2 regions of the Novosphingobium sp. BL-S-19 genome follow, and region 2 is predicted to be linked to the other one. Evidence: predicted binding sites of a transcription regulator. Region 2 holds the regulator's gene; the other holds the start of a gene.

Region 1 (4,211 bases), on a different replicon from region 2:
GCATGGGCGCGGGCGACCATCGTTTCGGCATGGGAAGCGCCGCGCAGGAAGCTGAAATTGCTGGCGGCGACCGGCTCCATGAAGGGCGGCTGATCTGTCGGGGAAGCAGTCATGGAAACAGGCCGTGGAGATACCACTTCGGGCTGGCGGTTTCCTCGAACAGGCCGTGCCGGAAGATCCAGTAGCGGCGGCCCTCGGCATCCTCGATCCGGTAGTAGTCGCGGGTCGGCTGCTTGCCTTCAGAAAGGTGGCCGGTCCGTTTGCCCCACCATTCCGCGCCGATGCGTTCCGGCCCTTCGGCAAGGCGGACTTCGTGCAGCTTGCCCTTCCAGCGGAAGCGCTGCGGCGGACCGTCGGGCACGCCGGCGATGACGTCCACCGGCTGCGGAGGATCGAGCAGCAGCGCCGGGCGCGGCAATTGGCCTTCCGGCATGGGCCAGTCGACGAGCTTTGCCTCCATCGCGGGCAACAGCCTTTGCGCGACTTCCGGCAGATGCCGGTCGCATGGCATCAGTCGGCGGACGCGATTGGGGCCGAGGCGGACGCTCAGCCGATCGATCAGCGCGGAAAGATCGTCGCTGGCCTCCTCACGCGATCCTTCCAGGGCGATCTGGCGGGCGGGCAGGGGATCGGTGCGCGAGACGGCCAGTTCGATCGAATCGAAACCGAAGCCGGGATCGAGCGGGTCCGACAGCGTATCGATCCGCTCCTGCAGCAGCCGCAGGACGATGGCCGGATCGCGTTCGGGACGGCCGGTATCGACCGCCAGCCGCCGCCGTGCATTGTCGCTGCGGCAGAGCGTGACGATGAAACGGCGGCCGCCCAATTGGCGCGCTTCCATGTCCTGCGCGGCCTGTTCCAGCAGGTCTTCCACGGCATCAAGTGCGTCGTCGGTGCGGATCAGCGGTTCGGGAAAGCGCGTTTCCAGACGGATCGGCGCAGTAATGCGGCGCGGGGCGATCGGGCTGGCGGCTTCGCCCAGGATCTGGCGCAGGCGGGTGACCATTTCCTCCCCGAAGCGGGCCGCCAGCGTCTGCATCGGGCGTTTGGAAAGGTCCCCGATCCGTTGCAGGCCGGCACGGCGCAGCGCGGCCAGAGCATCCTCGGGCAGTTCCAGGGCGGAGACTGGCAGGGCCTGAACATCTCTATTTCCGGTCCCATGCCGGGCCAGAGCCCGCGCTGCCGTGGCGTTAGGACCCGAGGCGTGGCGCGCGGTATAGCCGGCCAGCGTCATCGCCTGCCGTGCCAGTTCCCCTTCGCCGTCGAACAAGTGCGTGCAGCCGGTCACGTCCAGCACGATGCCGTCGGGTGGATCGACCGCGACCATGGGGGTGAAGCGCACCATCGCCCTGACCAGCCGGTCAAGTTCGCGCGCGTCCAGCACCGGATCGGCGGGCCGGGTCACGAGTGTGGGGCAGCGCGCCCGCGCGTCGGCGAGCGTCATGCCGGTTTCCAGTCCGGCTTTTACGGCGAAGCCATCCACGGCAGAGAGGCGCAGGGCATTGCCGGTGCGCAAGACGAGGGCGAGTGGTTCAGGCGGCGCGTGGATAGTCAGGCCCGCCGCCATCCGCGCTCTCTCGCATGCGAAATAGGGGAACCACAGCGCCAGGCACTGGCGCGACTTCGCCTCCATCCTTGCCGCTCCCTTCGCCTCTATTCCAGCCCGTATCGCGGAATGTTCCATCGTCTGTATTCCATTCCAGCCGCCACGTGCGGCCTGCGGCACCCCCACGCCAGCGCAGCAGTCTGGCCTCCATCGCCGGCCATCCCGGCGCATCGGCTTCCAGCGGGATGGAAGGCGCGCTGGAGATGGACCAGCGGGTCTGCGCGGCGCTGGACCTGGGTTCCGCATCCTGGCGCAGCACGATCACCCGGTTGCGCGATTGTTCCGCCGCCAGCGCCAGTCTTCGGCTGGCGGTGAGGTCGTACTTCGCGAAAGTTCCGTTCGTTTCCAGCAAGACCAGTTCCACGCCCGGACATCGCGCGGCTTCCAACCCGGCGCGCAGGAGGTCGAGTTCGTTTTCAGTTTCCACCAGCAACAGGCGGGCGGGCTTCAGGCCGAGCGTTGCCAGGCCTTGCCCATTGGGAACCGTTCGCAGCGGCGTACGGGACATTCGCACCAGTACTGCCGCGCCGTTCGGGCCAATACCGCTTTTGCACAGCGCGAAGGCGAGGGCGGTGGCCCGATCATCCCCATTTGCGTGGATCTCGTGCAGCCGTCCAGCGTCCATGGCCGGCAGGGCTCCCCCATCGGCCTGAGGGAGCCGTTCGGTGGCCTTTTCCGCCAGTTTGAAGGTCTTGACGGGCATGATCCGAATCGCTCAATTGTTCTCTATATGTTCCATACTCCAACATCCGCTGCTTGCCAAACAGGCGTTGCCGATCTGCCGGCCCACGAGGGACCGCCAGATCGACAACATTATGGAAAGTCGTGTTATTTTTCGGGCGATCAGGCTCGTTAGCGGCCTGCCGAAAACGCCGTAGTTACCGTTGGCCCCATTGCGGCCAGCATTGTCGAGCCATGGCATTTCCCGTGCAGGGACAGGTGTTCCGCCTCGGCGCCGCGCCGCTGCCAGCGCGTGGCAAGCGCCTCCGCAGCTGCCCCGCCGTGATCGTCCAAATCGTTCCCCTCTGCGCCGTTGACGATCAGCAGCCGCGTCTTCAGGCGAGGATCTGCCGTGCGCTCACCTGCGGCCACGCTGTTGTCGCCGTACCAGAGCGACGGGCTGACCGAGACGATGGCCGAGTAGGGCCTGCCGGTGAACATCGCATGGAGCGCCAGCAAACCGCCAAGGCCGTGCCCGGCCAGCGTCTGGCGTGCCGGATCGAGGTGCCAGCGGCCTTCGACCAGTGGGCGGAACACCTCTTCGATCAGATCGAGGAAGCGCTCCGCCCCACCGGTTGGAAGTCCGCATGCGGGAAAGCCTTCGGGTATCCGGTAGCCCGGAACGGCGGGGGTGTAGTCTTCGGTCCGCCGGGGTCGATGATCGCATTCGATGGCAACGATCAGTCCATCTGTGCGGGACATTCGCCGCGCGGTCATGGTGGCGACGGCGAAGTTGTCCTCACCATCAAGCAGCCAGAGTACTGGCCAACCTTGCCTTGGCGGCGATCCTTCGGGCCAGGAAACCAGAAGGCGATAGACGTGACCGTCTGGCGCCGGGACGAACTGCACGTCCGAATTGGGCAGCGTCCATGCCGTCGCCCCCAGCGGGCCTGCGGAAAGCAAGGCCAGCAGCGGCGCAAGACCGGTGATCGGCTTCATGCCGCCCCCCTTCGATAAAGGAGCAGAGGGCGGATAGCCGTAGAATTATGAAAGGCGGGACGAGCGACAGGGCATCTCACGGTATCAGTTCCTCTCGCGTTTCCGTTGGGGTTCAGATTATTGATATTCATTCTCAATAGCAAGTCTTTTGAGGCTTTTCAGAAATGGACGGATAACGATGGTCTCGTTTTCTGGTTGCTTTGCGTTCCTTGCATCGTCGATTGCGCCGAGAGGGACGGATCGCCATTGAAGCTTCATTTCCAGCCGTTAACGCCCGGGTCGTGAAATCGCTTCAGGGCTCAGGGGAAATGGCAATGAAATTCGGTATTTGCATCGCATCACTGATGGCGGGCACGGCTCTGGCCAGCATTCCGGGCGCGGCATTTGCCGAAGAGGCTGCGGCAGAAACGGCGAATGCTGCAGATGGTAATTCCAACCAGATCGTCGTTACCGCGCAAAAGGTGGAACAGCGTGCGGTGGACGTGCCGATCACGCTCTCGGTCGCGAGCGGAGAGCGGATGCGCCAGCTTGGCGTGACCGATATAGGCGAGCTTTCGGCCTATGTTCCGGGCCTCAACATCCAGATCCAGAGCGCCAATAACCCCGGCTTCGTGATCCGCGGCATCACCTCCGACAGCGGTTCGGCCCAGCAGGGGCCGCGCGTGACGCTCTATTACAACGGCGTCGACATCTCCCGCTCACGCGGGGCCTATCAGGGCAATTATGACCTTGATCGCATCGAAGTGGTGAAGGGGCCGCAGGCGACGCTGTTCGGCACGGCCGCCACGATCGGCGCGATCAGCCTCGTTTCGGCCAAGCCGAAGCCGGGACTCTCGGCCGAAGTCACCGGCGGCTATGGCAACTTGAATGCCTATCGACTGGAAGGCTTCGTCAACGCCGGCAATGACGTGATCGCCGGGCGCATCGCGTGGCAGTGGAAGAAGCG
Region 2 (4,211 bases):
TTGCAGCATCGCCCATGGATCAGCCAGAGCCACATGTCGAGCAGTTTGGCTGGTGTCGAGTGTTTTCTTTCGAACTGCACTTTCGACCGCGGACCATGGCTTGCGGTGGGCTTCGGGGCCGGAATTTCGGCGTGGTTTACCATGCCAGACGCCCACTGGTGGATTGCGTTTTGCGCAATTTGTGCGAGCGGTGCAATCGGACTCGGCGTCTGGCGGCACGGTCGGGACAATTTTCCGCTGCTACGTCTCGCCGGAATGTCGTTCATGATCGTCCTGGCGCTTGGTTGTCTGGCCGCCTGGGGGAGATCGACGGTGATCGGGGCGCCCCCGATTCCCCGGCCCTTGACCGGTACGTTCGAGGGTCGCGTGCTCGCGATCGAGGAAATGCCGGCGTTCAGTCAGAACCGTCTGCTGCTGGCAATGCGGGAGCCTGGCACGGGCCGGGCGATCAAGGTGCGGCTGAGCCTGCCCCATGATTTGGGGGTGATGGGCGCGGGCCAGGCACCCGAGACGGGCGCCCTGATCCGGTTTCGCGGAAGGCTGGTCCCTCCTGCCGCTCCGATGCTGCCGGGAAGCTACGATTTTGCGCGCGCTGCCTGGTTTGCAGGGCTTTCGGCGTCCGGACGGGCGCTGGCACCCGTCGAGGTTTTGGAGCCCGGGAACGGGACGGATGTTTTCGCGGCATGGCGGGCCGACCTCTCCGGACATATCCGGTCTCAGCTTGAGGGCACAAAGGCCGGGATTGCCATAGCCTTTGCAACGGGAGATATGGGCGCAATCGCCGCGGATGACGCGCAGGCGATGCGCGATGCGGGATTGGCGCACCTGCTTTCCATCAGCGGGCTTCACGTCAGCGCCGTGATCGGCGCAGTCTATTTTCTTGCCATTCGCTTGCTGGCGCTTTCCCCCGCGATCGCACTGCGATGGCGCCTGCCGGTGGTGGCTGCGGCCTTGGGTGGTCTGGCGGGGATCGGCTATACCCTGTTGACGGGATCGCAGGTGCCCACCGTCCGCTCTTGCGCGGGCGCCCTGCTGGTGCTGGGCGCGATGTTGCTGGGGCGTGAAGCGTTGTCGGTTCGAATGCTGGCGACCGGGGCGTTTCTCGTCATGGTGTTGTGGCCTGAGGCTATCGTCGGTCCCAGTTTTCAGATGAGTTTTGCGGCGGTGCTTACATTGATCGCGGTGGCGAAGGCAGCGCCGGTGCGTCGCTGGATGGCGCCACGCGATGAAAGCGTGCCGATGCGAGTCTTGAGGTCGGCAGCGCTGATGCTGGTGACCGGCGTCGCGATCGACCTGGTTCTGATGCCGATTGCCCTTTATCATTTCCACCGTGCAGGCGTTTTTGGCGCGCTGGCCAATCTCGTGGCCATTCCGCTGACGACTTTCGCCGTCATGCCCCTTGTGGCCATTGCGCTCCTTCTCGACGTCGTCGGTCTTGGAGCGCCGGTATGGTGGCTTGCAGGCCACGCCATTGCGCTCCTTCTTGAGCTTGCCCACGTCGTTGCGGATATTCCCGGCGCGGTTCGCCTCCTTCCGGTGATGGGAGCGGGGCATTTTCTCCTGTTCGTCACAGGCGGTTTGTGGCTGGCCTTATGGTCGGGGAAGGTGCGTTTTCTCGGTCTCGTTCCGGCGTTTGCGGGTGTCGCCGGATTGGCGCTGATCGGTCCTCCCGACATTCTGGTGAGTGGTGACGGCCATTACATTGGCATGACGGTGGGGGATGGGCGCCTGGCTATCCTGCGTGAGAGCAGAAGCGGCTATGCGCTGGACAACATGTTGGAAGTTACCGGGCAGCGCGAACTGCCGCTCGCTCTGCCCGGACAGCGTGAGGTCCGATGCAATAACGACTTTTGCGCGGCGGCCTTCCGGCGAGGTGAGAGGATGTGGCATGTTCTGATCGCGCGCAGCGATGCTTATGTGCCGATCCCTTCGCTGGCACGGGCCTGCGGCCGCGCGGATATCGTCATTGCCGATCGCTCGCTGCCGCAAAGCTGCAAGCCGCGATGGCTGAAAATCGATCGTCCCATGCTGAAGCAAACGGGCGGGATCGTTATAGATCTGGAAGGTCAGGCGCTGCGAACGGTGGCCCAAAGCCATGGTAGCCACGGCTGGTGAGATATTTGGAGGGGTTGATCCGACTGCCTCGGATCAACCCCTCCAACTCCCGTATATCCCGTTTTCCGAACCATCCGGTGTTTTCACCCGATTGGAAAACACCCCAAGAATGTCGCGAGCCTGTGCAGCGATGCCAGTCCGGCGATCGGGTCCGTACCCCTTGTCAGTGATAGCGGCGCAAAATGCCTGCGAGTTTGCCCTGAACCTGCACTTCCCCGGCGCCGTAGATCTGGGGCTCGTATGCGGCGTTCGCCGGATCGAGCCGAACCTTTGGCCCTTCGCGGCGGAGATACTTGAGGGTGGCTTCCTCACCGCGGATGAGGGCCACCACGATTTCCCCATCGCGCGCCGTGTCGGTGCGCTTAACAAGCGCCAGATCGCCATCGAGAATACCGGCCTCGATCATCGAATCACCGGAAACCTCAAGCGCATAATGATCTCCCGAGCCCAGCAGGGCTGCCGGCACCGGCAGCGTCGCCTGACCTTCGATTGCCTCGATCGGAACGCCGGCGGCGATGCGGCCGTGTAGCGGTATCTCGATTACGTCGTTGGCCGGTTCCGGAGCCCGCGGAGCCGCGCGCAGTGCAGCGGGCGCTTCTCGCGGTGTCGCAGGCGTGGCGGCGGCAGCAGGGGCCTTATTGGTCACATCGTCAGGCTGGCGAAGCACTTCAAGGGCGCGGGCCCGATTGGGGAGACGACGGATAAAGCCGCGTTCCTCCAGCGCCGAAATCAACCGGTGAACGCCCGACTTCGATTTGAGGTCCAGCGCATCCTTCATTTCTTCGAAGCTGGGCGAGACCCCGCTTTCTTCAAGGCGAACCTGAATGAACCGGAGCAATTCGTGCTGCTTGCGCGTCAACATCTGGCTGCCTCACCTGCTTCGCCGAGATTGGCGGTCTGTTCCCTTCGCGAAGAACACATGGAGGTTCATTCGCGAACAATGAGGGAACAATTAAGCAACGAATCCGGTAGCGTCAAGCAATACCGCCATTCTGGAGCAAGTATACCCAAACCGTATCCCCGCGATTGGCAGCGGGGGCGTTGCCGGGGCGATCGATAAGAACATTGCTTGTGGCCAGAGAGACCAAGGCGCTGCTGTCCTGCACGCTATGGGCGCTGACGGTTTCGCCATCCCAAAGGCCGCGCACGAATTCGCGTCGATCGCCGCTGGGCGGCAAGGCGTCGGCCAAGCGGGTCAGCAACGGCATCTGTGCAGGCCTGCGGGCGCCGAGCAACGCGCGAAGAGCCGGCAACATGAAATGGTATGCGGTTACGAGACTGGAGACCGGATTCCCCGGCAATCCGATCACGATCTGCGCGCGCTGGCCGCGCGCTTTTCGCGCCACCAGCAATGGCTTGCCCGGCCGGATTGCCACGCGCCAGAAATCCAGATCGGCACCCCATGCTTCGAGTGCGGGACGAACGAGATCATGATCGCCAACGGAAACGCCGCCGCTGGTAACGATGACATCCGCGTCACCGGCAGATTCGAAGGCGCGGATCAGGGCGTCGAGATCGTCGCCCACCGGGCCGATTCTGTCGACCGCGACCGGAAGGCTTTGGCCCATCGCGGCGAGCATGGCGCCGTTGCTGGCGGGTATCTGATGCGGTTCGCAGCATTCCGGATCCACGGCCAGTTCGTCCCCGCTGTCGATCACGACAAGGCGCGGTATCCTTCGAACCGGCAAGTGCTTGTGCCCCGCCACGATCGCGAGTGCGGCCTGGGCGGCGCCGATACGGGTGCCGGACGGCAGGATTTCCCGCCCCTCGGGGAAGTCCATACCCTGGCGGCGTATATGTTTGTGCAGCGGGGTGGGGCCTTCGCCGGTCAAGGTGACGCGATGCTGATCGCGCGTGACATCTTCCTGAAGGATGACTCCTCCTGCGCCGGCAGGGATCAGGGCGCCGGTCGAAATGCGAATGGCCTGCCCCGGCGTGACGGCGGCTTCGTAAGGATGCCCCGCGGCACTTTCGCCCACGACATGCCAGGGCCCGGCGGTATCGCCTTCCGCAACCGCGTAGCCATCCATTGCCGAAATGTCGCGCGCGGGCTGAGTCCTCCGGGCAACCAGGGGTTCGGCCAGATAGCGGCCGAG

Evidence for each region. The regulator LexA, encoded in region 2, represses DNA repair genes until DNA is damaged. The targets are predictions, from matches to a motif close to GTTCCNCNCTTGTTCT.
Region 1: a site for LexA is predicted at 2,328-2,343, ahead of ACZ1JV_RS18360 (ImuA family protein). Genes of this name have one in related genera too.

Annotation. Positions count from the first base shown of each region.
Region 1 is NZ_CM145498.1:2,175,864-2,180,074, reverse strand. It holds gene ACZ1JV_RS18370 (error-prone DNA polymerase) at 1-113, opposite strand, end outside; gene ACZ1JV_RS18365 (Y-family DNA polymerase) at 110-1,498, opposite strand; gene ACZ1JV_RS18360 (ImuA family protein) at 1,533-2,309, opposite strand; gene ACZ1JV_RS18355 (alpha/beta hydrolase) at 2,459-3,265, opposite strand; gene ACZ1JV_RS18350 (TonB-dependent receptor) at 3,580-4,211, shown strand, end outside.
Region 2 is NZ_CM145497.1:1,180,762-1,184,972, forward strand. It holds gene ACZ1JV_RS05130 (ComEC/Rec2 family competence protein) at 34-2,115, shown strand; gene lexA (transcriptional repressor LexA) at 2,279-2,977, opposite strand; gene ACZ1JV_RS05140 (molybdopterin molybdotransferase MoeA) at 3,090-4,211, opposite strand, start outside.